Regions from separate parts of the Bradyrhizobium sp. CCBAU 45394 genome, predicted to be linked through region 3. Evidence: predicted binding sites of a transcription regulator. Region 3 holds the regulator's gene; each other region holds the start of a gene.
The links. The regulator PhoB, encoded in region 3, activates phosphate uptake and scavenging genes when phosphate is short. The targets are predictions, from matches to a motif close to TGTCATNNANCTGTCAT.

Region 1: a site for PhoB is predicted at 6,717-6,733, ahead of WN73_RS08975 (YdcH family protein). Genes of this name have one in related genera too.
Region 2: a site for PhoB is predicted at 8,122-8,138, ahead of phnF (phosphonate metabolism transcriptional regulator PhnF). Genes of this name have one in related genera too.

The regions. Positions count from the first base shown of each region.
Region 1 is NZ_LBIX01000012.1:371,907-381,896, forward strand. Features, by position in the region: gene WN73_RS08925 (hypothetical protein) at 1-818, shown strand, start outside; gene WN73_RS08930 (tetratricopeptide repeat protein) at 840-1,490, opposite strand; gene rpsU (30S ribosomal protein S21) at 1,728-2,024, opposite strand; gene aqpZ (aquaporin Z) at 2,286-3,008, shown strand; gene WN73_RS08945 (5-(carboxyamino)imidazole ribonucleotide synthase) at 3,105-4,211, opposite strand; gene purE (5-(carboxyamino)imidazole ribonucleotide mutase) at 4,208-4,696, opposite strand; gene WN73_RS08955 (GGDEF domain-containing protein) at 4,839-5,546, shown strand; gene WN73_RS08960 (hypothetical protein) at 5,655-5,906, opposite strand; gene WN73_RS08965 (hypothetical protein) at 5,929-6,141, opposite strand; gene WN73_RS08970 (YdcH family protein) at 6,283-6,489, opposite strand; gene WN73_RS08975 (YdcH family protein) at 6,818-7,000, shown strand; gene WN73_RS08980 (NAD(P)/FAD-dependent oxidoreductase) at 7,223-8,326, opposite strand; gene WN73_RS08985 (sensor domain-containing protein) at 8,529-9,990, shown strand, end outside.
Region 2 is NZ_LBIX01000175.1:54,016-64,005, reverse strand. Features, by position in the region: gene WN73_RS35565 (ABC transporter substrate-binding protein) at 1-586, opposite strand, end outside; gene WN73_RS35560 (TetR/AcrR family transcriptional regulator) at 802-1,449, shown strand; gene WN73_RS35555 (DUF3313 domain-containing protein) at 1,704-2,366, shown strand; gene WN73_RS35550 (DUF2147 domain-containing protein) at 2,399-2,968, shown strand; gene WN73_RS35545 (hypothetical protein) at 2,972-3,283, opposite strand; gene irr (Fur family transcriptional regulator Irr) at 3,466-3,945, shown strand; gene WN73_RS35535 (winged helix-turn-helix domain-containing tetratricopeptide repeat protein) at 4,181-5,731, opposite strand; gene mddA (methanethiol S-methyltransferase) at 5,865-6,653, shown strand; gene WN73_RS35525 (GFA family protein) at 6,883-7,305, shown strand; gene phnF (phosphonate metabolism transcriptional regulator PhnF) at 7,356-8,087, opposite strand; gene phnG (phosphonate C-P lyase system protein PhnG) at 8,195-8,659, shown strand; gene phnH (phosphonate C-P lyase system protein PhnH) at 8,664-9,275, shown strand; gene WN73_RS35505 (carbon-phosphorus lyase complex subunit PhnI) at 9,277-9,990, shown strand, end outside.
Region 3 is NZ_LBIX01000175.1:183,477-193,466, reverse strand. Features, by position in the region: gene WN73_RS36200 (lysylphosphatidylglycerol synthase domain-containing protein) at 37-1,092, shown strand; gene WN73_RS36195 (ATP-binding protein) at 1,166-2,464, shown strand; gene pstS (phosphate ABC transporter substrate-binding protein PstS) at 2,609-3,622, shown strand; gene pstC (phosphate ABC transporter permease subunit PstC) at 3,752-4,741, shown strand; gene pstA (phosphate ABC transporter permease PstA) at 4,746-5,591, shown strand; gene pstB (phosphate ABC transporter ATP-binding protein PstB) at 5,588-6,409, shown strand; gene phoU (phosphate signaling complex protein PhoU) at 6,421-7,137, shown strand; gene phoB (phosphate regulon transcriptional regulator PhoB) at 7,160-7,867, shown strand; gene WN73_RS36160 (GcrA family cell cycle regulator) at 8,101-8,610, opposite strand; gene WN73_RS36155 (aspartate aminotransferase family protein) at 9,065-9,990, shown strand, end outside.

The sequences.
Region 1 (9,990 bases), on a different contig from region 3:
CGGCCGATACCCCTACGGCCGTGGTGGCACCCGCCGAGGCTGGCAAGAACGGCAAGCCCGCCGACGTCGCCAACCTGCCGGCGCCCGGCGTCAAGGCCAAGGGTATCTCCGAAAAGAGCGTTTCCGAGAAAACTGCGACCGACAAGACTGCGACCGACAAGGCTGCGGCCGAGAAGCCCGCCGACAAGCCTGAGACCAAGGCTGCGGACGTCGCTCCCGCCGACACCACCTCGCATGGCCGCCCCCCGGCGCGCGAGAAGGCGGCCGCGAAGTCGATCCCGGCAGCTACCGCCCCGGTGGTGGAGGCCAATTCTGCGCCGGCCGCGGCGTCCCCGGCTGCGGCCCCCGACGCCAACGATCTGGCGCGTGCCGCCATCGAGCGTCTTCGCAAGTCGCCTGAGGGCAAGGCTGCCGAAGCCAAAGCCGCCGAGACCAAGCCGGTCGAGCGGACCGCCGAGCCCGCGGTGCGCGAGGCCACCCGCGTCCCCGAGGCCCCGCGTGTCGTCACGACGGAGCCGTCCGCGGTCCGTCCGCTGCCGCCGCCGATCACGGTGTCCACGCCCTCGCCCGAGCCGTATGGCAATGGCGGTTCGTCGCCGTCCTACACGGCCTCGGTCGGCAATGACGACCCGAATCGGATCACGCCGCCGGCTGACATTCCCGTGCCGGTGATCGCGCCTCCGCTCGATCTGCGTGCCGATGCCGATGCCGGTGTGTCCGTGCCGCGGCCGAAGAAGACCAATGTCGCCGACGAGATGCTGTCCGGCGTCAAGTCGATGTTCCACGCCGTTCTGCCGAAGAGCGCCACCCCCGACTAAGACGGCCCTTGCGCCGCGCTGTCAGCCGCCGACGCGGGCGAGGCCGCTGCGGGCGGTATCGTCGCGTGGACGAAGTGCGACTGCCTTGGTGTAGGACGCTGCCGCCTTGGCCTTGTCACCCAGCCGCTCATAGGCCTGCCCGCGCGCGGTCCAGACCTGGGCATTGTGCGGATCGGCCTCGGAAGCCTCGTCGAGATCGGCCGTAGCCTCCTTGATCTTGCCGAGGGCGAGATGGCTGATGGCGCGGCCGAGTAGGGGCTCGGCCTTTTGCGGGTTGAGCCCGCTCGCGGCGGTGAAATCGGCGACGGCGAAATCGTGCTGGTTGTTGCCCTGGTAGATCAGCGCGCGACCATACAGCGCCTGCGCGTTGTAGGGATCGAGCCCGACCGCGCGATTGAATTCGTCGAGCGCTGCAGCCGTCTCGCCTGACTTGGCCAGGGCCTGGGCCTTTGCGGTGTGGGCCTGGGCCTCAGTGACGTTGCCGGGGCTGACCGCGCTCTCGGTGGCGGCCGCCGCCTTGGGGGCCTCCTGCGGCTTTTCCTTCTCCGGCATCAGCGATCCCAGATCGAAGGAGCAGCCGCTTAGTGCGATCCCCATCAAGGCCAGTGCGAACGGTTGCTGCCAGATCTGGCGCAGTCGCGCCAAGCCACGCTTGGGGAAAGGGGAGGCCATCTACGGTTCGCTCGCGCTAGAGCATGATCCGGACCCGAAGGGCCGCGTCAGCGCAAAGTGTGCCGCGGTTTTCCGAAAGGATCATGCTCAAACAACAATCTAAAGCGCGACGACCAACCTCGTCGCGCTTTAGCGCCGCATCGGTAGTGCCCCGTCCCAGAAAGGCACCGCTCACAAACAATAACGCGGGCCAGCGGCCCGCGTTATCGAAAACTGAGGTCTTACAAATTCGGCAAATCAGCGCGGTCCGCGCGGACCAGCACCCGGGCCGCCACGGCCGCCGCGCTCACCACCGGCGCCAGCGCCGAACACCGGCTTCGGCTTCATCGGCAGCAGGCCTTCACGCTGGAGCTTCTTGCGGGCCAGCTTGCGCGCGCGGCGCACGGCTTCGGCCTTTTCGCGGGCCTTCTTCTCAGAGGGCTTTTCGTAGTGACCGCGGAGCTTCATCTCGCGGAAAATACCCTCGCGCTGCATCTTCTTCTTCAGCGCCTTGAGGGCTTGATCGACATTGTTATCGCGAACGAGAACCTGCACGCGGCATCCTCTTCAGTGGATCGGATTTGAATTCTGGTAAGTCAAAGGGGATGGCAAAACGCACAAGCCCTTAGCCTTGAGCGCGCGGATGTATCAGACAAAACCCTGGATGTCCACCTGCCAAGCGGGTTTTCGGGCCAAGTTCAGCCATTAAATGGGGCGAAAATACCTCTGTGCGGCCCCGATTTGGGAGATTTGGTGCCTTTGGCGGGGCGGCGACCGGAGCTTTGTTCCGGAAACTTTGAAATGAGGGGACGACACATGGATATGAAGAAATATGCTGCCGAGGCCATCGGCACCTTTTGGCTCACATTCGCAGGTTGTGGCAGCGCGGTGATCGCCGCCGGTTTCCCGCAGGTCGGAATCGGCCTGGTCGGCGTGTCCCTGGCTTTCGGCTTAAGCGTCGTCACCATGGCCTACGCGATCGGTCACATCTCGGGCTGTCATCTCAATCCGGCCGTCACGGTCGGCCTTGCCGCCGGCGGGCGCTTTCCGGCCGGACAGATCCTGCCTTACGTGATTGCGCAGGTCTGCGGTGCGATCGTTGCCGCCGAACTGCTCTACATCATCGCCAGCGGCGCCCCAGGCTTCGACGTCACCAAGGGCTTCGCGTCGAACGGGTACGACGCGCATTCGCCCGGCCAGTACAGCATGATGGCCTGCTTCCTCACCGAGGTGGTGATGACCATGATGTTCCTGTTCATCATCATGGGTGCCACCCATGGCCGCGCGCCCGCGGGCTTCGCGCCGCTCGCGATCGGGCTTGCGCTGGTGATGATCCATCTCGTCAGCATTCCCGTCACCAACACGTCGGTGAACCCGGCGCGCAGTACGGGCCCCGCGCTGTTCGTCGGCGGCTGGGCGATGGCGCAGCTCTGGCTGTTCTGGGTCGCGCCACTGATCGGCGGCGCGCTTGGCGGGGTGATCTATCGCTGGCTCAGCGAGGAGCCCACCGGCGTCGTCGCAGGCGCGAAGGCGGCCTAGAGCGTTTTCGAGCGAAGTGGATACCGGTTCGCGTCAAGACAACGCGTCAAAACAAAATCCAATCGGCAAGGGATCGCGGCGGTTGCCGCGGTCCCGTCACTTGTCCCGGGGCGGCCGGACCTCGGTGACATGGCCCATCTTGCGGCCGGGGCGCGGTGCGCCCTTGCCATAGATGTGGATGGTCGCGCCCGGAACGCTCAGCCACTTCTCGTAATCGTTGATCTCGTCGCCGATCAGATTGGTCATGGTGACGATCTCGCCGTGGCGCACCGGCTTGCCGAGCGGCCAGCCGGCAATGGCGCGGATGTGCTGCTCGAATTGCGAGACGGAGGCGCCGTCGAGTGTCCAGTGTCCGGAATTGTGCACGCGCGGGGCGATCTCGTTGACCAACACCTTTGGTCCGGTGCCATTGGCGAGCACGAACATCTCCACCGCCAGCACGCCGACATAGTCGAGCGCGCTTGCGATCTTGCTTGCGATGCTGCGCGCCTCTTCGGCGAGCGCGTCCGGGATCGGCGCGGGCGCGCGCGATATCTTCAGGATGTGGTCGCGGTGCTCGTTCTCGGTGACGTCGAAACATTCCACCTGGCCCGCGACCGAGCGCGCGGCGATCACGGAGATCTCGCGCTCGTACGGCACGAAGGCCTCCAGGATCGCCGATTTGGTGGCGAGGCTGGTCCAGACCTTGGCGATGTCGTCGCCCGCGCGGATGATGGCCTGGCCCTTGCCGTCATAGCCGAAGCGGCGGGTCTTCAGCACGGCCGGAAGACCGATCCTTAAAATCGCCTCGCGCAACGAGGGGACGGAGGTGACGTCGGCATAGGCTGCGGTGCCGATGCCGAGCCGCGTCACGAAATCCTTCTCGGCGAGCCGGTCCTGGGTGGTCTCCAGGATCTTGCGGTTGGGCAACACCGGGCGGCGCGCGTCCAGCACCATCGCGGCGGCCGCCGGGACGTTCTCGAATTCGTAGGTGATGACGTCGACGTCGTTGGCGAACAGCTCGAGCGCCTCGACGTCGGCATATTCGGCGCAGGTCGCGTTCAGCACGACGTCGAAGGCCGGCGAGTCCGGATCGGGCGAGAACACCTGGCAGCGCAGTCCGAGCCGCGCCGCGGCCATGGCCAGCATCCGCCCCAATTGTCCGCCGCCGAGGATTCCGATCGTGTCGCCGGGCTTCAGCTTCACCTGCTTTGCGTCGGTCACGCCTTGTCCTCCGGGCGCTCGGCGACCGCCTCGGTCTGTGCCTTGCGCCAGGCGGCGAGGCGGTCGGACAAGGCTGGGTCGGACAGCGCCAGCACGGCGGCAGCAAGCAGCGCCGCGTTGATCGCGCCGGCCTTGCCGATGGCAAGGGTGCCGACCGGGATGCCCGCGGGCATCTGCACGATCGAATAGAGCGAATCGACGCCCTTGAGCGTCTTCGATTCGACGGGAACACCGAAGACCGGGAGCTCCGTCAGTGCCGCCGCCATGCCCGGCAAATGTGCAGCGCCGCCCGCGCCGGCGATGATGATCTTGTAACCCGCCGCCTTGGCGCCCTTGGCGAAAGCGACCAGCCGGTCGGGGGTGCGGTGTGCCGAAACGATGCGGGTCTCGGCGGCAACGCCGAGCGCCTCGAGCGTGTCGGCGGCATGCCGCATCGTGTCCCAGTCCGACTGGCTTCCCATGATGATGGCGATCGGCGCGGTCATGACGTTAATTGTGCTCGGGAAAACAGAAACATAGGCCAGATTAACGGTTCCGGCCGGCGGCTCGCAAGGCGGTGGCAAGGAGAAGGGAATGCACTATCCTGTCTTGGTGAATCCCCGCAAGCCTTCATTGAGCAGGATGCCCATGAAGAAACCAAAAAGGGCGAGCGCTGCGAAGGCCAAAAAGGGCCGGAAAATCAGCGCCAGCCGGTCCAAACCTGCCACCAAGCGTCCGGCCAAGCCGCCGCGGCGCGGAGCGTCGCTTGATGGCACCAAGGACAGTGCAAAGATCATCCGCGGGCTGCGGAGCAAGCTCAAGGCGGCGGAGCGGCGGGTCGCGGAACTGGAAGCTGCCGCCGACACCGATTTCCTGCTCGAGATTCCGAACCGGCGCGGCTTCGAGCGCGAGCTCACACGCGCCATCGCCTACATGAAGCGCTATCGCGCCACCGGCGCGCTGATCGTGCTCGATGTCGATCGGCTGAAGCCTATCAACGATTCCTTCGGCCACGCCGCCGGCGACGAGGTGCTCAAGGCGATCGTCGGCGCGCTGACGCGGCAGGTCCGCGCCTCCGACGTAGTCGGCCGGCTCGGCGGCGACGAGTTCGCGCTGCTGCTGTGGAATCTCAACGAGACCGATGCCAAGGCGAAGGCCGCGGCCTTCGAGCAGGCGATCGACGAATTATCCTTCGTCTTCCGCAGCCAGAATGTGACCGCGGGCGCCTCCGCCGGCGTCGCGTTGCTGGGGGCGCATTCCGACGCAGGCCGCGCCTTGGAGGAGGCGGATGCCGCAATGTATGTGCGCAAGGCGCGCCGGCGGCACGAGCCGCGGATCAGGCTGGTCAGCAACTGAGCATGATCCGGACCCGAAGGGCCGCGCTAGCGCAAAGTGTGCAGCAATTTTCCTCGCGACAAATGCGAAACGCGTTTGCGCGGAGATCATGCTCAAACAATAAATGCCCTACAACGTGGCCAGATCTTCCGGCACGTTGCCGAACTTGCGCAGCAGCGTCGCGTCGCCGAATTCGCCGGTCATGGGATCGCCGCTGCGGCAAAATGCGACCGCGCCGATGTGGCCGGCGCCGCGCGCCAGAATTTCGGCGCGCCGCAGCGCGGCCGTCGAGGACTGACATTCCTCCGCGGCGCCGGCGACCGGCGATCCGTCGTCATCGATCAGGAAGGGCATTGCAACGTAGTAGGTGACGTCCGACATGGCGTTGCTCCGATCATCAACATCAGGCGGCGCTGCTCCGCGCCTTGCTGCGAGAGGTCTCCGGAATGCAGCCGGCTGAGATCGCCGCCTGCAATTCCTCGAGCTCCGCCTCCAGATATTCGTTGGCCATGATCAGCGCCTTGATGGTGCTGCGCAGATTGCCGTCGCACATCGCGATCGCCTGATCGCAGGCCTGTTCATAATGGCTGTTGTCCAAAAGGGCGGTTGCCGACATCTGCGTTGTCCTTGCTAGGTTCCTTGGGCGTTTCTCTGGGGCGTTTCCTGGGGGCGTTTGGTGCCTGAATGTTCCTATTTTGTTCTTTTGGAGTCAAGAGGATTCACCCGGCTCGCCCCGCCGCGAAAAGCCCGCTGGGGATCAGGCGATGATGTCGGGCGTGATCTGGTCTTCGATGAAGGCGATGCGGTCGCGCAACAACAGCTTGCGCTTCTTTAGCCGCTGTAACCGCAATAGGTCGGGGGCAGGCGATTGATGCAGTGCATCGATCGCCGCGTCGAGATCTCGGTGTTCCTGCTGCAACCGGGCGAGCTCGGCTTCGAGTTCGCTCTCGTCTTCATGGGTCATGTCTGCGGTGGCCGAAAAACCGATAGTCGTGAGATTAAGGCTGTGGATGCCCTGTGGAAATTATCGTCCTTGCGCGCCGTGACCGCAAGCGATCTCGGGCCGTCGCTCACCGATCTCTCGCAAGATATTTCGACGGTTCGCTGCGGCGCTGCGCAAGCGCATTGATATCATGGATTTTTCCCAGCGCGGTTCCTTACTCACGCTTCGTTACATATGAATTTTCAAAAATGACAAGGCGACGACGGATATCCATCGACAGAACGAATCGGTGATGTACACTTCGTCGTCCGGATCGAATCCAAGGTCACCCCTACCGAGGAGGTTTCGAATGACAATTCAGGCACATCTGGTTGAATTGGAACGGAAGCATAAAACTCTCGAAAACGAATTGCACGAAGCTCTCGTGCACCTTTCAACAGACGACCTGCAAATTGTTGAGTTGAAGCGCCGGAAGTTGATGGTCAAGGACCAGATCGAGCGTCTGAAGCATACTGGCGACACGCTTCACTAGTAAACCCCGTATTCAGCGTCGAGTTTGATCGTACCCCTTCAGGCAGGGGTGAGTGCTGTTGCGCTCATCCCTGTTGGAAGATGCGAAGCCGCGCAAGGACATTTGCGCGGCGTCCAGAGCTATTTCCGTTCCGACGGAATCGGAACGGAAATAGCTCCGGCTTCTTGTTTGGACGCGTTTTCTTCTTTGCGCGAAGTGGTATCCGCTTCGCTTGAAGACGCTTCAGATATTTGCGAGCTCGGCGACGTGATCGGCGATCGCGAGCGAGGACGTCAGTCCCGGCGATTCGATGCCGAACAGGTTGATCAGGCCTGCCACGCCGTGATCGCGCGGACCCTGCATCAGGAAATCCTGCGTGGCGACCGCCGGCGGCACGATCTTCGGGCGGATGCCCGAATAGCTCGGCATCAACGCGCCGTCAGGCAGCGTCGGCCAGTATCTCCGGATCGCCGGATAGAAGCGCTCGGCGCGTGACGGATCGACCTCGTAGTTGATCGTCTCGATCCACTCGACGTCAGGGCCGAAACGCGCCTGCCCCGCCATGTCCAGCGTCAGATGCACGCCGAGGCCGCCGGGCTCGGGCACCGGATAGATCAGGTGCGAGAACGGCGCCTTGGCGTTGCAGCTGAAGTAATTTCCCTTGGCCAGATAGGCCAGCGGAATCCGGTCCAGCGGCATGCCGTCGATATTGCGCGCCACCGTTGTCGCCGCGAGGCCCGCAGCGTTGACGAGGAGGCTGCATTGCAGCGCCATCGGTGCCTCGCCGCCGGCCTCGACCTCGATCATGCCGGCGGCCGCCTTGGCACGGATCAGCGGGGTGTGAAACGCGAAGGCCGCGCCGGCTTCCTCGGCCTCGCCGCGCAGCGAGAGCATGTAGGCGTGGCTGTCGATGATGCCGGTCGAGGGCGAGAGCAGCGCGGCGTCGCAGGCGAGCGCCGGCTCCAGCGCGCGTGCGGCCTCGCCCGTGAGCAACTGCATGTCGAGCACGCCATTGGCCTCGGCGTGCGCCTTGATCGATTGCAGCTTCTCGGTTTCCTTCGCATTGGTCGCGACGATCAGCTTGCCGCAATTTTTATGCGGGATGCCGCGCTCGCCGCAGTAGCGGTAGAGCGCGTGCTTGCCGCTGACGCACATGCGCGCCATCCAGCTTCCGGCGCGGTAGTAGATGCCGGCATGGATCACCTCGCTGTTGCGCGAGGAGGTGATGGTGCCGATGGCCTCGGCTTCCTCGAGCACGATGACCTCGCGCCCGGCCTGGGCCAGCTTTCGAGCTACCGCGAGCCCGACCACGCCGGCTCCGATGACGATGCAGTCGACCCTATCCATGGTTGTGCAGGAGGTCCGCTGGAAGCGCCGGTGGCATCAAGCCCGGGAACGAGGGCGCGGGGTCATTTTCCGTTAAGGAAGCATTTATCATGTCAGGGCAATTGCCGTATTTAACGTGACATTTTTCTGTTGCGCGTACAGGCGTTTACCCGATCCAAACCCGTGAGGCCAGACAATCCGACGTTGAAATCGCGGGTGGCTGATGGCTGAGAAGAACTGGCACGCGGACAGCACGATTCTGATTGCTGTGCAGGCCGTCGTGTGCCTGGCCGGCACGGTCGCGCCTGCGCGTGCCTTTGCGCTGTCGGACAGCTTCGCCCCGCCGAGCTCGCTCGACAACCTCGATCCCAACCTGATCTGGGAAGGCCTGATCGGGGGCATCGTCGTCTGTGCGTTCCTGGTGGCAATCGCGTTGTGGATCCACTCCGCGCTGCGCCGGACCAGGCGGTTGCAGCTGCGGCGCAACGCCTTCGTCTCCTCCGCCATGAACAATCTCAACCAGGGCGTGGTGATGACCGATGCGCAGCGGCGCGTCATCTTCTGCAATGACCGCTATCTCGAGATCTATGGCCTGTCACGGTCGGATCTGTGGGCCGACATGAACGGCCACGACATCCTCGAGCTGCGGCGCAAGCGCGGGGTCCTTGGTGGCGTCTCCGATAAGGAATTCTACGAGAAGGCGGCAAGCGGCAACGGTCTGATCACCGAACTGCCTGACGGCCGGGCCATCCTGGTAAAATACTTTGTGCTGCCGAACGGCGGCTCGGTGGCGACGCATCTCGACGTCAGCGAGGAGCGCAGGCTGTCGCGGCAGCTCGCCTCGACCAAGCAGTTCCTGGAAACGGTGCTCGACAACGTGCCGGCCTGCGTTGCCGCGAAGAACATCGAGGACGGCTGCTACATCTTCGCCAACACCGCCTATGAGCGGTTCTGGGGGTTTACGCGGGACCAGGTCGTCGGCAAGAACGCGCGCGAGCTGTTTGCCCCCGTCTCAGCGGCCAGCATCGAGGCGACCGACCGGGCGGCGCTCAATTCGCCGGACGGCCAGTTCCGTAATGAGTTCGAGGTCGACCGCGGCGGTGAACGGCGCATGGTTGCCTCGATCCGGATCGTGGTCCGCAACGAGAACAACAAGCCCGAATTCCTGATGCTCGTGTTCGAGGACATCACCGACCGCCGCTCACTGTCGCAGGAGCTGGAGAGCACCAAGAAATTCCTCGAGCTCGTCGTCGACAACATCCCGGTGGCGCTGATCGTCGAGCAGGTCAAGGACGGCCGCTACCTGCTCGCCAACCGCAGCGCCGAGACGATCCTCAACCGCAGGCGCGAGGAAGCCACGGGCCTGACCGCGTCCGACATCTTCAATCCCAAGGAAGCCAAGCTGATCATCGCGCGCGACGAGGCTGCGATCAAGAAGCGCGGGATGATCACCGAGGAGCACCCGATCTCCACCAAGGACGGCCTGCGGCTGTTCCTGACCCGGCGCGCCACCGTGCTCAGCGATGCCGGCGAGCCGCAATACCTGATCAAGACCCACGAAGACGTCACCGACCGCCGGCAGACCGAGTCGCGCATGGCGCACATGGCCTATCACGACGGCCTCACCGATCTGCCGAACCGTGCCGCCTTCCTGCAGGCGCTGACTCAGATGATCGAGGCCTGCG
Region 2 (9,990 bases), 130 kb from region 3:
TCTGCCACTCCTTGAACATGAAGGGGCCGGTGCCGACCGGGGCGTTGTTGTAGGGGTTGGTCTTCCAGTCGGTGCCGTCATAGAGATGCTTCGGCACCATCGGCATCGAGCCGACCTCGAAGATACCGAGGAACGGGCCGAACGGCTGCTTCAGCGTGAACACCACCGTGTAATCGTCGGGCGCCTCGACCTTGTCGACCTGCCCGAGGTTGTTGCGGGCGCGCGCGTGGGTCTGCTTCAGCATCTCGATCGAGAACAGCACGTCGGCGGCGGTGAAGGGCTTGCCGTCATGCCAGGTGACGCCCTTCTTGAGCTTGAAGGTGTAGGTCTTGGCGTCCTCGCTCACGGTCCAGCTCTCGGCGAGTTCCGGCTGCGGCTCGAGCTTGGGGCTGTAGCGCAGCAGGCCCTCGAAGATGTTGCCGGACACCATCTGGACCGGGCCGTTCTGGACCATCGCAAGCATCAGGCCGGGCGGCTCGGGCTGGATCACGGCATTGATCACACCCCCCGTTTTCGGCTCTTGCGCCAGTGCCGAGGCCGTGAGGCCGCAAGCCAGGAGGAGACCAAGCAACACTCGTTTTGGCATGTCGTATCTTTCTCAAGCGAGGCCAGCCGTAGACGCTTCGCACGTCATGGCGCGCAAAGCTACGGCCGGCCCATCCCAGTCCCCATCCGGTATCGAGGCTCACATAGTCCCATTCGGCGCCGCAAGATGAAAGTCTCGACAGTGTTCGCACAAAAAATGTACAGCGCGTCCTGTTTTCACTTGATTCATTATCCTGTCGTGGAGACAAGTCGGCCATGGACAATGCCACGCGCTCCGAACGGTCCCGCAACGCTGCGCTCGAAGCGGCCATCGCCATCATCGCGCGCGACGGGCCGGGCCGGTTGACGCTCGATGCCATCGCCCGCGAGAGCGGCCTCAGCAAGGGCGGCGTGATGCATCAGTTCCGCACCAAGGAGGCGGTGCTGAAGGCGTTGCTCGAGCGGCAGATGGCGCATTTCGAGGAGTTCTCGATCCGCTATATGGCAAAGGTGAGCGGGACCTCGGCAAATCCCAATCTGGCGACCCAGCTCGCCACGATCCGGGAAGCGGCGACCTCGCCGAATTCTGCCGCGCTGGCCCTGGTTGCGGCCATGGTCGAAAATCCTGACCTGATGGCGCTGCCGCGCGAACTCGAAATGAAGAGGATGGCGGCGATCAAGGAAGAAGCCGCCGACCCCGACCTCGCGATGCTGCGCTGGGCCGGGGCGCTCGGGCTGCTGCTGAGCTCGCTATTCGGCATGTCTCCGCTCAGCAAGGACGAGCACCAGCGACTGTTCGCGCGCCTGCTCGACGACGCACAGTGGACCGGCCTCGGACAGCCCGCCACGACACGCACCAAGTCCGCGGCCAAGTCCGGAACGCCATCGGCGGCAAAGGCCCCGACCCCGCGCAAGCGCGCCTGATTCACCGTTAACGAATTCCGACCGGCGCCTGCCCAAATCCGCGCCTGCGGCCAAATGTGCCAACGCGTCATTTCCGTACTTTACAAACCAACTGGTCGGTTTTATAAACGGAAACACTGAGACGGCCCAAGGCGTCTGAAATGGCCGCGGACGATGCCTTGGGCCGGCAATGGTGAGCGCCGCAGCCGCGTCTGGTCCCAAAACGCGGCTGCGGTCCCCATCGCCTTTGCTGAAAGCCGCTAGAGGAGTCTGGAATGGATCGCTCGATCGCCCTGCGCGGTCTGGGAACGCTGGTGCTTTGCGCGGCCGCGGCCGGCTGCGCCTCGGTCGCGCCCGTGCCCTATTCGGAGATGGCGTCGTCGGCCTACATGGCCCCGGACAAGTCGGACGCCTCCGGCCGCGTGCCCTACCGCTATTCCACGCCGGTCGACTGGCGCGCATATAATAAAGTGATCCTGGATCCCGTCGTGCTCTACCGCGGCAAGGATCATCAGTTCGGCGACATGTCCGACAAGGACAAGGCAACGCTCGCCGCCTACATGCAGAACTCCTTCGCCGAGCGGCTGCGCGGCCGTTTCGCGCTGGTGCGCGAGCGCGGACCGAACACGTTGCGGATCAGGCTGACGCTCACCGGCGCCGTCACCAACACGCCGGTGCTCGGCACGCTCTCGCGCTTCGACCTCGCCGGTGCCGTCTACAACGGCGTGCAGGCCGCGCGCGACGGCGAGGGGACGATGACCGGCTCGGTCGTCTATGGCGTCGAGATCTTCGACGCCGCCACCTCGCGCCTGCTCTCTGCCTACGTCACCAAGCAATACCCGGGCGCCTACGACATCAAGGCCAGCGTCGGCGCGCTCGCAGCCGCCACCGCCGGCCTCGAGAAGGGCGCCGACGCGCTGATGGCGCAACTGAACTGACGCGGCAACCCGCGCAACGAAAGGCATCGCAGATGGACATTCTTCTTCGCTTCGTGCTGCGCGTCGCGATCACGGTCATGATGATGATCGTCGGCGGCCGCGCCGGCGCTGCCGCGCCCACCGATCCCAGCGGCACCTGGCTGGTCGAGGACGGCCGCGCCCGCATCCGGCTCGAACGCTGCGGTCCGTCGCGCGAGCGCATCTGCGGCTTCATCGTCTGGATGAAGGAGCCGGCCGACAAGCGCGGCCAGCCCTATCGCGACAAGGAAAACCCCGATGCGGACAAGCGCGCCCGCGCGCTGCTCGGCCACCAGCTCATCATGGGCTTGCAGGCGACGCCCGAGGGACGGTTTGCCGGCGACATCTACAATGCGGAGGACGGCAAGTTCTATTCGGTCTCGCTGTGGCGCGAATCTCCTGATCGTCTCAAGCTCAAGGGCTGCCTGATCAAGTTCCTGTGCCAGACCCAGACCTGGCAGCAGACCCTCGACGTGCTGCCCGGTCAGCTCGTCGGCCTGACCGGCGATCTCAACGGCCCGCGCGCCGACAAGGAATGGGCGGCGGTGCCGGCACCGAAGCCGATCCAGGTGAAAACGAAATAGCCTTCAGGGCGTCCGCAGCGCCCGTCGCAACTCGTCGAGCGCGTCTGCGAGCTGTTCGCGGTGCGCGATGTCGTCCTTGGGGAGTGCGGCGACGTTGCCGGCGAGCTCCCGCAGGATGCCGGCGAGCAGCCCGAAATTGATGTGCAGGTGCACCGATTTGCGCTCATCGGCCGCGCCCGGATGTTGCAGCACGAGCGCAACGCCGCTGCCGTCGAGCCGCGCCTCGAAGCGCGATGAATGCTCGAAGGTGCCGACATAGAACTTGTCGGGATATTCGAGCGCGATCTCTGCCTTGTCGGGAACCGGCCTGGACATGTGAGCCTCATCGATATCGCTGCATTGTGACCGGGAATAGACTGGGCCGCCTTGCGATAGGTCAGAGGCGACCGCTTCCGGGTTTGATCCGGATCAAAGCCAAGCCGCCGCTTCTGCGATCGAATGGCAACTGGCCGGACGCCGCGTTGCGTGCCCTGGTTCTTTCAGCCGTGAGACGATCGATGGACATGCAGGCCACGAATATCCCCGCGGGCGACGACAGCGGACCTGACGTCGTCGGACCGGAGCCGGATGAGGGCGTGCAGTGCTGTCTGCAATTGCTTGTTGATGCGGGCCTCCGGCCAACGCGCCAGCGCTTGGCGCTCGGCCGGTTGCTGTTCCTGCGCGGCCATCGTCATGTGACCGCCGAGGGGCTTTATGAAGAGGCGCTGGCGGCGAACGCTTATCTGTCGCTCGCGACCGTCTATAATACGCTGAACCAGTTCACCGAAGCCGGCCTGTTGCGCCGGATCGCGGCCGACGGCATCAAGTCGTTCTTCGATACCGACACATCCGTGCATCCGCACTTCTACCTCGAAGGCGAGGATGTGCTGGTCGACGTCGCCGATGGCCTCGCCTTCACCAGGATTCCCGAGGCGCTTCCCGGCCACGAGATCGCGCGGCTCGACGTCATCGTCCATCTGCGCCGGAAGCGCGTGTAGCGCCGCCGCGCTCTTACCTTCCCCTGGAGGGGCCTCACCGCACGCCGTGTCCTTCGAGACGACCGCTTCCAGCGGTCTCCTCAGGATGAGGCTATGCAGCACCGTGCCCGTTGAAGCTGTTGCCGCGAATTCCGTCCTCATCCTGGGGAGCCCGCCAGGCGGGCGTCTCGAAGGATGGCCGCAGGAACCGCTCTCAAATGCTATTCCCCTGCCGTTCAAGGGAAGGCAAGAGGTGTCACCGCAACCCCGCCCGGCGGAATCCTTCCAGATAGTGCTCGCGATCGGCGTCACTGGCCCATGGCAGTTGCGTCTCGATCCAGTGCAGCGAGATGCCCGGCTGGGTGCGGCGGAGCTCGCCCAGCGCCATCTCCGCAAGCATCCCGTCGCCGGTCATGCCGGCGGAGACGGCGAGCACGCGATAGGCGCCGGTGAGGTCGCCGCGATGGCGGATGGCCTCGCGCGCGAGCGCGATGGCCTCGTCATAGCGCCGTTCGGTGAAGCGCGCATAGCCGGCGATACCGTGATAGATCGCCAGCGACGGGTCGCGCGGTGAGAGCCGGATTGCCCTCTGCGCCGCCTCGAACGAGTCCTTCGATCGCCCGGCATAGGACAGCGCCAGCGCGTAATAGCCCTGCGCCAGCGAGAAGTTCGGATTGAGCGCGAGCGCCTGCTCGAACTCGGACAGCGCGTCCGCAAGCCTGCGCGTCGAGAAGTAGACGCTGCCGAGCCCGGTATGCGCCCAGGCGTCCTCATGATCGCAGCGCACCGCGGCCAGCGCGGCGGCTTCCGCTATTGGCGCCACCCTGGCCAGTTCGACCCAGCCGAGATGCGCGCCGAACATGTGGTTCGCCGCCAGCACCGACAGCGCCTGGCCGTAATTCGGATCGATCCCGATCGCGCGCTCGAGCAGCGCCTGTGCGGCCTCGTGATCCTGCCGCGTCACGCGCCAGTAGTGCGACAGCGCGCGCATCAACAGATCCCAGGCGTCGAGGCTCGCGGGCGGCTTGCGATGGCTGCGAAAATTCTCCGCTGCGTGGATCTGCGGCTCGATCGCCGCGACGATCGCGTTGGTGATCTCGTCCTGCACGGCGAAGACGTTGACGAGCTCGCGGTCATAGCGCTCGGCCCAGAGATGGCTGCCTGACGCCGCGTCGTTGAGCTGGGCGGTGATGCGCACCCGCTTGTCCGCCTTGCGCACGCTGCCTTCGACGATGTAGCGGACGCCGAGCTCCTCGGCGATCTGCCTGATGTGGACCGCGCGTCCCTTGTAGATGAAGGACGAGTTGCGGGCGATCACCATGAACCAGCGCTGCTTCGACAGGGCGGTGAGGATGTCCTCGCTGATCCCGTCGCCGAAATAGTCCTGCTCGGGATCGCCGCTCATGTTCTCGAAGGCGAGCACCGCGATCGCCGGGCGGTCCGCAACAGTGCGTGCCGGGGCCGGGGCGGGTTCCGCAGGCGCGAGTGTGACTGCCACATCTTCCCGGACCTCGCCGACGAACCGAAAGCCCTTGCGCGGGATCGTCTTGATCAGCCGCTGAGTCGCGCCGTCGTCGCCGAGCGCCTTGCGCGCGGCATTGATCCGGCTGTTCAGGGCGGAATCCGAGACGATCCGGTCACTCCAGATCTGGCTGATCAGGTCATCCTTGCTGACCACTCGGGCCCGCTGCGCCACGAGGTAGAGCAGCAGATCGAACACCTGGGGCTGCAACGGCACGGCGACCCCGGCGCAGGTCAGTTCGCGCAGGTCGCCGTCGAGCACATTGTTTTCAAAGCAAAATCGCACGTTTCTGTCGTCTCAAGCAAAAATCAAAGTCGTCTCAGGCGAAAATCAACCGTCCGCAAAAGCCATGGAACGTCCGATCCGGCATGGTGCGAAGACCAAACAGTGCCGATGCCTCGGCACAACGGAGCTTTCCATGTCCCAAATTGATCACCAGGTTCATTCGATCGGCCCGGAGGTTACGGGCTCTCGCATTTTCAAGTTCATCGCCTTTCTGTACGGAATTGCGGCGTATCTCGTGTTTTTCGTCACCATTCTCTACGCTATCGGCTTCGTGATGGGGCTGGTGGTGCCGAAGACCATCGACACCGGAACCGACACGTCGACGGCTGAGGCCGTCATCATCAACCTGCTTCTGATGGCGCTGTTCGCCGTCCAGCACAGCGTGATGGCGCGCCAGCGCTTCAAGACATGGTGGACGCAGTTCGTCTCCAAACCGATCGAGCGCAGCACCTATGTGTTGTTCGCGAGTCTGTCATTGCTGCTCCTGTTCTGGCAGTGGCGTCCGCTGCCGACCGTCATATGGGAGGTCGAGGACCCGGATCTCGCCGTGACGCTGGTCACGGTGTCCTTCGCAGGCTGGGTGCTGGTGTTCACCTCGACCTTCATCATCAACCATTTCGAATTGTTCGGATTGCATCAGGTGACCAACCATCTCGTCGGCAAGGAAGCGACGCCGCCGCGTTTCAAGACGCCGCTGCTCTACAAGTTTGTCCGTCATCCGATCTATCTCGGCTTCATCGTCGCGTTCTGGGCGGCTCCGGTCATGACCGCGGGACATCTGCTGTTTGCGGCCGTGACCACGATCTACATCTTCGTCGGCATCGCGCTGGAGGAGCGCGACCTCATTGATCTCTTCGGCGACGAATACCGGCAGTACAAACAACGCGTGTCGATGCTTATTCCCTGGCGCCGGTCAGTTTAGTTTTCGCGCTCTGCACGCGCGTCCGCCGAAAGGAGGACGCGCGGCGGCGCCGAGGCGCGTATCGGACCTTGCCGGACTCTCGCCTTCAACGTCCCTCGGAGTGATTCCCCTCACTCCGAGGCTACCAACGCGAGCGAAGCTCGTCGCGACCCCGCATCCGCCTTCGCCGAGATCTCGGTGAACCGGAGCGGGGAGAGGATTTCCAACCTTCATCAACGGAGACGACCCAATGAAACATGTCGGACACTGCTTCTGCGGCGCGGTTACGGTCGAGGTCACGGGTGCGCCGGAGGCGATGGGCTATTGCCATTGCGGCTCCTGCCGGTCCTGGTCCGGCGGGCCGGTGAACGCCTTCAGCCTGTGGAAGCCCGACGCGGTGCGCATCACCGAGGGCGCGCAGCACGTCGAGACCTTCGCCAAGACGCCGCTCAGCCAGCGCAAATATTGCAGGAAGTGCGGCGGCCATCTCATGACCAATCACCCGCCGCTCGGTTTGACCGACGTCTTCACCGCCACCATCCCCACCCTGGCGTTCACGCCCGGCGTCCACGTCAACTACGCCGAGACGGTGCTGCCGATGCGCGACGGCCTGCCCAAGCTGAAGGATTTCCCCGCCGAGTTCGGCGGCAGCGGCGAGATGATGCAGGAGTAGCAGGCGCTGCTCTTCCTCCTCCTCTTGCGGGGGGAAGAGCGGGCTGCATCTCAGCCGTTCTCCACCAGAAACTCCACCCGCTCGGCGGCAAAGCGCGAATGCTTCGTCACCAGCGGCTTGCCGTCGAGACCGTGGTCGGTGGCATCGACCACGAGGATCGGCCGTCCCAGCGGCAGATCGAGCCGTGCAGCGTCGGTCGCGTCGACGATGCCGGCGGTGATCCGGGTCGCGCCGCGGCGATAGTCGCGGACGCCGAAGTGTTCGAGCAGTTTCGTCATCGAGCGCGTTGCCGCAAACACGCTGCCCGCGCCCGGAAACAACTCCGCCGACAGCCACGTCGTGGAGACGCAGATCGGGGTGCGGTCGGCTAGGCGTATCGCCTCGATCCGCACCAGCGGGGCGCCGACCTTCAGGCCCAGCTCGCGCGCCAGCTCGCGCGTCGCGACGTCGTCGGACGCCTCGATCAACTGCCCGCGCGGCTCACGGCCGCCGGCACCGACGATCTCCGAGAAGCGCGTGCGCGAGCGCAGCGGATAGGCGATGCGCTGCGCCTCGACATAGGTGCCGCTGCCACGTTCGGCGCGCACCAGGCCGCGCTCGGCAAGGGCTGCCAGCGCCCGCCGCACGGTGTGGCGATTCACGCGATAGGTCTCGGCGATCTCCATCTCGCCCGGCAGCTTGTCGCCGGCGGCGAAGCGGCCGTCGGCGATGCCGCGCTCGATGCCGTCGGCAACGAGGCGCCATAGCGCGACGCCCGTGGAGGCGGTGTCCTGCATGCTCATATCGCCGGTCAGCCTAGCCCGAAAATCACACGCTTGTCACGAAACAGTCATGGCGCTTCCGTATGAAGTTGTCTACTATCATAGACAACTTGAGTTCGGCAAGTTCGGTGGATCGGGTGACGCGGCACAACAATCAGCAAGCCCAGCGCAAGGCCGCGATGGCCGTGCTGGCGCACGCGGAGGCGGGCGAGATCGCCGCTCGCCTCCGCGCTTTCGCCCTCCCGGCCCATCAGGATCTGCGCGCGCCGGAAAACGGCCTCGTCATGCTGCGCGGCCGGGTCGGCGGCGACGGCGCCCCGTTCAACCTCGGCGAAGCCACGGTGTCGCGTGCCGCGGTGCGGCTCGCGAGCGGCGAGGTCGGCTTCGGCTACACGCTCGGACGCGACGGTGAGAAGGCGCGGCTGATCGCTCTGTGCGATGCGCTGGTGCAGTCGCGGGATTTTTCCGCATCGGTCGAGCGGGACGTTATCGCACCGTTGCGCGAGCAGCTTACGATCCGGCGCAAGCAGGCGGCGGCCGAGACCGCCGCGACGAAGGTTGATTTCTACACCATGGTGCGCGGTGAGGGGTGAGATCATGACCACGATTGCGGAACTGCCGCCGGGGTTCGCCGACAAGGTGCTGTCGGCGCAATCGACCTTTCGCTCGGTCATGGACGCGATGGCGCGGCCGGGTTCGGTCCAGCGCATCGTGCCGATGGCGGGCACACCCGGGCCGATGATGCGCGGCGCCGCCGCGATCGCGCTGACGCTGTTCGATCACGACACGCCGCTCTGGCTCGATGCGCGGATGTCGGAAAGCTCGGAAGTCGTGAAATGGCTCAAGTTCCACACCGGCGCGCCGGTGATTCAGGACTCCTCGATCGCGAGCTTTGCCCTGATCAGCGATGGCGCCTTGCTTCCGGCGCTCGAGCGCTTCGCGCTCGGCACCAGCGAATACCCGGACCGGTCGACCACGTTGATCCTCCAGGTCGATAGCCTTGACGCGGGGCGGGGCTTCGAGCTGCGCGGCCCCGGCATCGATGGCGTCGCGACGCTCCGGGCCTCGATCAAGCCCGCCGACTTGTTCGAGCGGCTGCGCGTCAACGAGGCGCTGTTTCCGCGCGGCATCGACGTGGTGCTGGTCGCCGATGATGCCGTGGTTGCGATCCCGCGCACCACGCGCGTCGCGAACAAGGGAAGTGAATAGCATGTATGTCGCAGTGAAAGGCGGCGAACGCGCCATCGAGAACGCCCATCGGCTGCTCGCCAATGCGCGGCGCGGCGATCAAAGCGTGCCGGAAGTCACGCTCGACCAGATCTCGGAGCAGCTTGGTCTGGCCGTGGACCGCGTCATGAGCGAAGGCTCGCTTTATGACCGTGAGCTCGCAGCGCTCGCGATCAAGCAGGCGCGCGGCGATCTGATCGAGGCGATTTTCCTGGTTCGCGCCTTCCGCGCCACCCTGCCGCGCTTCGGCGCGAGTGAGCCGGTCGACACCGGCGCCATGCGGGTGCAGCGGCGGGTGTCCTCGACCTTCAAGGACATTCCCGGCGGCCAGATCCTCGGGCCGACCTTCGACTATACGCACCGCCTGCTCGATCCCTCGCTCGCGGAGGGATTTGTGCCGGACGCGCCGGCGACGGCCGAAGCCTCGACCGCGCCGACGCCGCGCGTGACCGATATCCTGGGCCGCGATGGGCTGATCGAATCCTCGCCGCAGGCCGAGGCCGGCGCCAGCGTCGGCGATCTCACGCGCGAGCCGCTGAACTTCCCGGCCGACCGCGACCTGCGCCTGCAAAATCTCGCGCGCGGCGACGAAGGCTTCCTGCTGGCGATGGGCTATTCCACCCAGCGCGGCTACGGCCGCAACCATCCCTTCGCCGGCGAGATCCGCTTCGGCGAGGTCGAGGTCGAATTCTCCGCC
Region 3 (9,990 bases):
GCCGTCCTGGCCGCTGAAGCGTTGTTCGAGGTCTAGATGCTGGAAGCCATACGCAGGGCGATGACGTTTCTGCGCCAGAAGCAAGTCCTGCATAAGCTTGGAGTTGTGATCAGCGTCGCGGTCATCGGCATCGCTTGCTATGTGCTCTACCACATGCTGCGCGGCATCGACTTCAACGAGGTGATCGAGGCGATCAAGAGCACCGAGCCGAGCCAGATTGCGATGGCGGCACTGTTCGTGGCCGCGGGCTATTTCACCCTGACCTTCTACGACCTGTTCGCCGTGCGTGCGATCGGCCACGCCCATGTGCCTTACCGCATCAATGCGCTCGCCGCCTTCACCAGCTATTCGATCGGCCACAATGTCGGCGCCAGCGTCTTCACCGGCGGCGCGGTGCGCTACCGCATCTATTCGGCCTATGGGCTGAACGCGATCGATGTCGCAAAGATCTGCTTCCTCGCCGGCCTGACCTTCTGGCTCGGCAATGCCGCCGTGCTGGGCCTCGGCATCTCCTACCATCCGGAGGCGGCGGCCTCGATCGACCAGCTTCCGCCCTGGCTGAACCGGACGCTGGCGCTGATGATCATCGTGGGACTGGTCGGCTATGTGGTCTGGGTCTGGACCCAGCCGCGGGTGGTCGGCCGCGGGCCCTGGACCGTGGTGCTGCCAGGCGGACCGCTGACGCTGCTCCAGATCGCGATCGGCATCATCGATCTCGGATTCTGCGCGCTCGCGATGTACGTGCTGGTCCCGGACGAGCCCAATCTCGGATTCGTCGTGGTTGCCGTGATCTTCGTCTCGGCCACCCTGCTCGGCTTTGCCAGCCACTCGCCCGGCGGCCTCGGCGTGTTCGACGCCGCCATGCTGGTCGGCCTCTGGCAGATGGACCGGGAGGAACTCCTGGGCGGCATGCTCCTGTTCCGCGTCCTCTATTATCTGTCCCCCTTCGTCATATCTGTAATCTTGCTGACGTTTCGCGAAGTTATAATCGGCGCCCGATCGAAGCGTTTGCAGCAGGCGGCGCTCAAGCTCGACCCCGGCCCGGCGCGTGAAGCCGCCTATGTGAGAGAGCGCAGCGACGGCACCGCCTGACGGCGCCAAGCCTTTAGGACCAAGCCTTTAGGACGAAGCCGTTAGGACAAGCCCCTAGGAGAAGCCCGCCCCGATGGCGATTGACGCCCCATCTTCTCCCACCGCGCAGCCCTGGTCCGACCGGCTGCGGCACTCGACGATCATCCTGATCGCCGCGGCGCTGGCGCTGTCGGTCGTGGTCTCGCTCGGCGAATTGTCGGTGTTGCACGCCGTTGCCGTGTTCCTCTGCATCGCCGCTGCGGCGCTGATCCCCTGGCGACTGCACGACACCGCCGCCTCGCGCGACGATGTCAGGCGCATCAACCCGGTCGAGAGCGCCGCAGTGGCCGCGGTCGTCGCCGGCATGCCGGATCCGGCGGTGCTGCTCGACCGCGCCGGCCGCGTCATCCATCTCAATGCGGCTGCCGCCCAGCTTGCCCCGGCGCTGCGCAGGAACGAGCTCGCCCAGTTCGCGCTGCGCTCGCCGGAGATCATCACCGCGCTGCGCGAGTCGATCGCGACCACCGAGCCGCGGCGCGCGACCTATCTCGACCATGTCCCGGTCGATCGCTGGATGGAGCTGATCATCACGCCGGTGCCGGTGCCGACCACCTTCGGCGGCGCCGACAAATGCATGCTGATGACCTTCCACGACCAGACGCCGCTGCGCCGGGTCGAGGAGATGCGCGCCGACTTCGTTGCCAATGCCAGCCACGAGCTGCGCACGCCGCTCGCCGCGCTGTCCGGCTTCATCGACACGCTCCAGGGCCAGGCCAAGGACGACCCCAAGGCGCGCGAGCGCTTCCTCGGCATCATGCACAACCAGGCCACCCGCATGGCGCGCCTGATCGACGATCTGCTTTCGCTGTCGCGGGTCGAGCTGTCGGCCCATGTGCGCCCCGACACCCTGGTCGACCTGCTGCCGATCATCCGCCAGGTCGCCGACGGGCTCGAGCCGCTGGCGCGCGAGCGCCAGGTCGAGGTCGAGATCCATCTGCCGGAGCCGCCGGTGATGATCGCGGGCGACCGCGAGGAGCTGCTCCGCCTGTTCGAGAACCTGATCGAGAACGCGCTCAAATACGGCGCCTCGGGCGGACGCGTCATCGTGTCACTAACCTCAGGCGCCGCCACTGATGGAACTCAGGAAATCCGGGTCATGGTCCGGGATTTCGGCCCCGGTATCGCGCCCGAGCACCTGCCGCGGCTGACCGAGCGGTTCTACCGGGTCGATGTCGGCGACAGCCGCTTGCAGGGCGGGACCGGGCTCGGATTATCGCTGGTGAAACATATTCTTAACCGGCATCGCGGCCGGCTTTTGATCGAAAGCGTGCCCAAACAGGGCGCCACTTTCACCGCCTGTTTTCCCCAGGCCAGGGCTCCGGCGACGACATGAAACTCAAGCGATTTCAATTGCTTGTGGTTGTCATCCGACTGTCACGAAACCTTCGTAAAAGCACAGCCGACCGCTCCTAAAGGGGCGGCACGGGGAGCGCGATCGGGCGCGGATGGCGCTTCGCTCCCCTGTATGGAGACCAGCATGAATTTCCTCAAAACGATCGTCGCTGCCGGCTTGGTCGCCGCATCGACGACGGCAGCCTTTGCTGCCGATATCACCGGCGCCGGCGCGACGTTCCCGTTCCCGATCTATTCCAAGTGGGCTGACGCCTACAAGAAAGAGACCGGCAACGGTCTGAACTACCAGTCGATCGGCTCCGGCGGCGGCATCAAGCAGATCCAGGCCAAGACCGTGACCTTCGGCGCCAGCGACGCGCCGCTCAAGGCCGAGCAGCTCGAGAAGGACGGCCTCGTCCAGTGGCCGATGGTGATGGGTGCCATCGTTCCGGTCGTCAACATCGAGGGCGTGAAGCCGGGCGAGATGGTGTTCGACGGCGAGACGCTCGCCAGCATCTATCTCGGCAAGATCACCAAGTGGGACGATGCCGCGATCAAGAAGCTCAATCCGAGCCTGAAGCTGCCCTCGGAGGCGATCACCGTCGTCCGCCGCTCCGACGGTTCGGGCACCACCTTCAACTTCACCAACTACCTCTCCAAGGCCAGCGCGGACTGGAAGAGCAAGGTCGGCGAGGGCACGGCCGTCGAGTGGCCGGTCGGCGTCGGCGCCAAGGGCAACGAGGGCGTGTCCGGCAACATCGGCCAGACCAAGAACTCGATCGGTTACGTCGAGTACGCCTATGCCAAGCAGAACAAGCTGACCTACACCGGTCTCGTCAACAAGGCCGGCAAGCCGGTGCAGCCGACCGTCGAGGCCTTCCAGGCGGCCGCCTCGAACGCCGACTGGGCCAAGGCGCCCGGCTACTACGTCATCCTGACCGACCAGCCCGGCGAGAAGTCCTGGCCGATCACGGCGGCGACCTTCATCCTCATGCACAAGGATGCCACCGACAAGGCGGCCTCGCAGGAAGCCATCAAGTTCTTCCGCTGGGCCTTCAAGAACGGCGGCAAGGCGGCTGAGGAGCTCGACTACATCCCGATGCCCGAGGGCGTCGTGACCCTGATCGAGAAGACCTGGGCTGCCGAGATCAAGAGCTAAGCGCTGCTGTCCCGGCCTGGGTGCCGGGATCTCAAAAGACCTCCGCTCCGGATCGGCCCCGTGCCGCATCCGGAGCGCAAGACCAACAACAAGCGTATATAACGGGTACAGGGGATCGGCGTGGCAGAGATGGCCGTTCAGAGCGATGTAATCGACGACGCCGGACCGTACGATCGCGCCAAGGCCTTGAGCGCGTTCAAGCTCGGCGACGTCACCTTCTACTGGATCACGCGGCTCTCCGCGATCTCGGTGCTGCTGATCCTCGGCGGCATCATCGTTTCGCTGATCGTCGGCGCTTTCCCGGCGATCAAGGAATACGGCTTCTCCTTCCTGTGGACGCAGCGCTGGGCGCCGTCGGCGGATCCGCCCGTGCTCGGCGCGCTCGGGCCGATGTACGGCACGCTCGTCACCTCGTTCATCGCGATGCTGATTGCCATTCCCGTTGGCCTCGGCATTGCGATCTTCCTCACCGAGCTCTGTCCGCAATGGCTGCGCCGCCCGATCGGCATGGCGATCGAGCTGCTCGCCGGCATTCCCTCGATCATCTACGGCATGTGGGGCTTCTTCGTGCTGGGCCCGTTCCTGGCCAACACCTTCCAGCCCTTCATGATCAAGATCTTCGACGGCGTTCCTGTCTTGGGCGCGATCTTCGCGGGTCCCCCGTCCTATCTCAGCCTGTTCAACGCCGCGCTGATCCTCGCCATCATGGTGCTGCCCTTCATCACCTCGATCTCGGTCGACGTATTCAAGACGGTGCCGCCGGTGCTGAAGGAGGCCGCCTACGGCGTCGGCTGCACCACCTGGGAAGTCGTGCGCAGCGTGGTGATCCCCTACACCCGCGTCGGCGTCATCGGCGGCGTCATGCTGGCGCTGGGCCGCGCGCTCGGCGAGACCATGGCGGTGACGTTCATCATCGGCAACTCGTTCCGCATCTCCTCCTCGATCTTCGCGCCGGGCACCACGATCTCGGCGGCGATCGCATCCGAGTTCGCCGAGAGCGACGGCCTGCACCAGTCCGGCCTGATCCTGCTCGGCCTGCTGCTGTTCGTGCTGACGTTCTTCGTGCTCGCAGCGGCACGGCTGATGCTGATGCGGCTGGAAAAGAAGGCGGGGAACTAACGCCATGAACCCGATCTATTCACGCCGCCGCCGCAAGGACATCGTCGTTCGCGGACTCTGCATCGCCGCCGCCGCCTTCGGCGTCACCTGGCTTGCGCTGATCCTGATCACGCTGCTTTACAACGGCATCGCCGGTCTGAACCTCGAGATTTTCGTGGCAGATACGCCGCCGCCGGGCTCGACCGAAGGCGGCCTGCGCAACGCCATCGTCGGTTCGATCATCATGACCGTGCTCGGCGTCGGCATTGGCGCGCCGCTCGGCCTGTTCGCCGGCACCTATCTCGCCGAATACGGCCGCAACGACCGCCTGACCTCGGTGATCCGCTTCATCAACGACATCCTGCTCTCGGCGCCCTCGATCATCATCGGCCTGTTCATCTACGGCGCGGTGGTGGTGCCGATGCGCGGCTTCTCGGCGATCGCAGGCAGCCTCGCGCTCGCCGTCATCGTCATCCCGGTGGTGCTGCGCACGACCGAGGACATGCTGCTGCTGGTGCCGAACGCGCTGCGCGAGGCGGCGTCCGCGCTCGGCCTGCCGCGCTCGCTGGTGATCAAGCGGATCGCCTATCGTGCCGCCCGCTCCGGCCTCATCACCGGCGTGTTGCTAGCCACCGCCCGCGTCGCCGGCGAGACCGCGCCGCTGCTCTTCACCGCGCTGTCGAACCAGTTCTTCAGTCTTGGCCTGAACAAGACGATGGCGAACCTGCCGGTCACCATCAACAACTTCGTCCAGAGCCCCTACGCCTATTGGAAGCAGCTCGCCTGGAGCGGCGCGCTGCTGATCACGATTACCGTGCTTGCCCTGAATATTGGCGCACGCATCCTTGGCGCCGAGAGGACCGCAAAATGAGTGAGCTTTCCGTATCGATGAGCGCGGCCGGTGGGCTGCCCCAGGCGCCGCTGCTGCCGGAAGCGCCGGCCAAGGTGACGGTGCGCAACCTCAACTTCTATTACGGCGAGCACCACGCGCTGAAGAACATCAACCTGACGCTCGGCACCAACCGCGTCACCGCGTTCATCGGCCCGTCCGGCTGCGGCAAGTCGACCCTGCTGCGCATCTTCAACCGGATGTACGACCTCTATCCGGGGCAGCGCGCCACCGGCCAGCTCATGCTCGACCAGACCAACATCCTCGACGGCAAGCTCGACCTCAACCTGCTGCGCGCCCGCGTCGGCATGGTGTTCCAGAAGCCGACGCCGTTCCCGATGACGATCTACGAGAACATCGCCTTCGGCATCCGCCTCTACGAGAAGATCTCGAAGTCCGAGATGGACGACCGCGTCGAGAAGGCGCTGCGCGGCGGCGCGCTGTGGAACGAGGTCAAGGACAAGCTCAACGCCTCCGGCCTGTCGCTCTCCGGCGGCCAGCAGCAGCGCCTCTGCATCGCCCGCACCGTCGCGGTGCGGCCCGAGGTGATCCTGTTCGACGAGCCCTGCTCGGCGCTCGACCCGATCTCGACCGCCAAGGTCGAGGAGCTGATCCAGGAACTGTCCGAGAACTACACGATCGCGATCGTCACCCACAACATGCAGCAGGCGGCGCGCGTCTCCGACAAGACCGCGTTCATGTATCTCGGCGAGCTGATCGAGTTCGACGACACCAGCAAGATCTTCACGTCGCCGAGCGACCGGCGCACGCAGGATTACATCACCGGCCGGTTCGGCTGAGGAGACGGGACATGGGTTCTGAACATACCGCAAAGGCCTTCGACACCGACCTCCAGGAGCTCACCCGGCTCGTCGCCGAGATGGGCGGGATCGCCGAGCGCATGATCGTCGATTCCGTCGACGCGCTGATCCGCCGAGACGTCGCGCTCGGCCAGCGCGTCGTCGCCACCGACACCGAGCTCGACGCGCTGCAGAAGCGCATCGAGGAGCGCGCCGTGCTCACCATCGCCCGCCGCCAGCCGATGGCGGTCGATCTGCGCGAGATCGTCGGCGCCATGCGCGTTGCGACCGATCTCGAGCGCATCGGCGACCTTGCCAAGAACATGGGCAAGCGCGTCGCGGCGCTGGAGACGGATTTCCATCCGCTCAAGCTGTTCCGCGGCCTCGAGCACATGACCGACCTCGTGCAGCAGCAGGTCAAGTCGGTGCTGGACGCCTATGCCGCGCATGATCTGCCGGCGGCGATGGCGGTGTGGAAGGGCGACGAGGAAGTCGACGCCATCTGCACCTCGCTGTTCCGCGAGCTCCTCACCTACATGATGGAGGATCCGCGCAACATCTCGTTCTGCATCCATCTGATGTTCTGCGCCAAGAACATCGAGCGGATCGGCGACCACGCCACCAACATCGCCGAGACCGTGTTCTACATGATCGAGGGCCAGGCGATCACCGACAAGCGACCGAAGGGCGACATGACGACCTTCGCCACGACGGTCCCGAATACCTGAAGACTTAAGGAGCGACGACACCATGGGCGCACGCATTATGGTGGTTGAGGACGAGGAAGCTCTCACCGAGCTTCTCCGCTACAACCTCGAAGGCGACGGCTATGATGTGGAGACGGTGATGCGCGGCGACGACGCCGACACCCGCCTCAAGGAACACATCCCCGATCTGATCGTACTCGACTGGATGCTGCCGGGCCTGTCGGGCATCGAGCTGTGCCGCCGGCTGCGGACCCGGCCCGAGACCAAGCAGCTCCCGATCATCATGCTCACCGCGCGCGGCGAGGAGAGCGAGCGGGTGCGGGGTCTTGCGACCGGCGCCGACGACTACATCGTCAAGCCGTTCTCGGTGCCGGAGCTCTTGGCACGCGTGAAGGGCCTGCTGCGGCGCGCAAGCCCGGAGCGGCTCGCCACGGTGCTGGCCTATGGCGACATCGAGCTCGATCGCGACAAGCGCCGCGTCGCGCGCTCGGGCCGGCCGATCGACCTCGGCCCGACCGAATATCGCCTCTTGGAGTTCTTCCTGGAGCATCCCGGCCGCGTGTTCTCGCGCGAGCAGCTGCTCGACAGCGTCTGGGGCCGCGACATCTACATCGACGAGCGCACCGTCGACGTCCACATCGGCCGCCTGCGCAAGCTGCTCAATCTCGGCCGCGAGCAGGATCCCATCCGCACCGTCCGCGGCGCCGGCTACGCGCTGGATGATCGCTTTGCGAAGGCGGAGCAGACGTAAGCTAGGGGCGAGTTGGTTTGGCGAGCTGTCGCCACGATATCGGTGTCGTCCCGGCGAAGGCCGGGACCCATAACCCCAGGGCGCAATTGTTTGCGCGACAAGGGTAACTCCGTGTCCCCGTAACCACATCTGCTGGTGGTTATGGGTCCCGGCCTTCGCCGGGACGACATCGGAGTGTGTCGATCCGTCATCGCGTGACGGCGCCGTCTTTGCAATCAGCTAGAGCGACAAACTCACCGCGAGGGCTTCGCCGGTGCGCGCCGGCGATCCGCGGCGGGCTGATATGCCACGCGCGAGTGCTGCGCGCAGTAGGGCAGGCCCGACAGCGCCCTGCCGCCGCAGAAGAAGAAATCCGGGCTCGAGGGATCGCCGACCGGCCAGTGGCAGGTCGCCTCGTTCAGCTCCAGCAGCGACAGCCGCTGGCTCATCGGCACCACGTTGTCGTAGGTGACCGGTTCGGCCTCCACCTCGACCTCGAAGGCCTGCGCCAGCGCGGTGTTGCCGCGCGCAATGGGGCGGCTCACCCGCATCATGTGCTGCGCGGGGCGCGCCTTGCGCGGCCGCGGAGCCGCCGATGAGGGGCTCTTGGCGCGGCCGGATAGGCCGAGCCTGTGTACCTTGCCGATCACGGCATTGCGGGTCACGTTCCCGAGCTCGGCTGCGATCTGGCTGGCCGATAATCCGGCCTCCCAGAGCTTTTTCAACTGCTCGACGCGATCGTCGGACCAGGTCAAAACCGTCATTGCACCCTTTCCCTCGCCGTGCGGCTGCCATCCTGGCGCCTCGCGGCGAATGCCTAAGCCTCGAAAAACCCGTGCCGTCAGAATCCCTTAAGGCTCGCCGGGCGCGCCGATAACGCCCGAACGTCTACGCCGGTACATGAGGACTTAGAGGATCAGAAACACTGCACGAGATGTCGTATCTGACAAGCCAAACGCTACAATATGGCGTGACTCACGCGCAAGAGTCCGCCGACTCGCTTCCACATGTTCCGTGGCGAAAACCCCGCAATTTCGGCTCCGCAAGACTACGGATTCAGCGTTTCGCGAGGCTTTCGGGCGGCATTGACACCGGTTTCACCAGGCATAAGATAGTGTCACGTGCCGCCCTTAAAAGGCGGCACGTTTCGTTTTCCGGGCCGGTCAATGGTGCGCTGCGTGAGCGTGTTCAGGCCGTCCGCAACATCAAGTGATCGTCATGACTAACAGCGCAGCGCCGCATTTGCTTCCCGTTTTCGCCAGATCCGACCTCGGTTTCGAGCGCGGCGAAGGCTGCTGGCTGATTGCGACCAATGGCGATCGCTATCTCGATTTTACCTCGGGCGTCGCCGTGAACGCGCTCGGCCATGCCCATCCCGCGCTGGTCAAGGCGCTGCAGGAGCAGGCCACAAAACTCTGGCACATGTCGAACCTGTTCCAGAGTCCGGACGGCGAGAAGCTCGCTGCGCGCCTGTGCAATGAAAGCTTCGCGGACTTCGTGTTCTTCTGCAATTCCGGCGCCGAGGCGCTGGAAGGTGTGATCAAGCTGGTCCGCCATCATCACTTCTCCAAGGGGCATCCGGAACGTTACCGCATCATCACCTTCGAAGGCGCCTTCCATGGCCGCACGCTGGCGACGCTGGCTGCGACGGGATCTGCAAAATATCTCGAAGGTTTTGGTCCGCCGATGGATGGCTTCGACCAGGTCCCGCATGGCGACATCGAGGCCGTGAAGAAGGCAATCGGTCCGCAGACCGCCGGCATCCTGATCGAGCCGATTCAGGGCGAGGGCGGCGTGCGTTCCGCAACGCCTGCGTTCCTCAAGGCATTGCGCCAGCTTTGCGACGAGAAGGGCCTGCTGCTCGCCTTCGACGAGGTGCAGACCGGCATGGGCCGCACCGGCGATCTGTTCGCGCATCGGCGTACCGGCGTCACACCTGACGTGATGTCGCTGGCCAAGGCGCTCGGCGGCGGCTTCCCGATCGGTGCGATCCTGGCCACCGCGGACGCGGCGGCCGGCATGGGTCCCGGCTCGCACGGATCGACCTTCGGCGGCAATCCGCTCGCGATCTCGGCTGCGAATGCCGTGCTCGACGTCATGCTGAAGCCCGGCTTCTTCGATCACGTGCAGAAGATGTCGCTGCT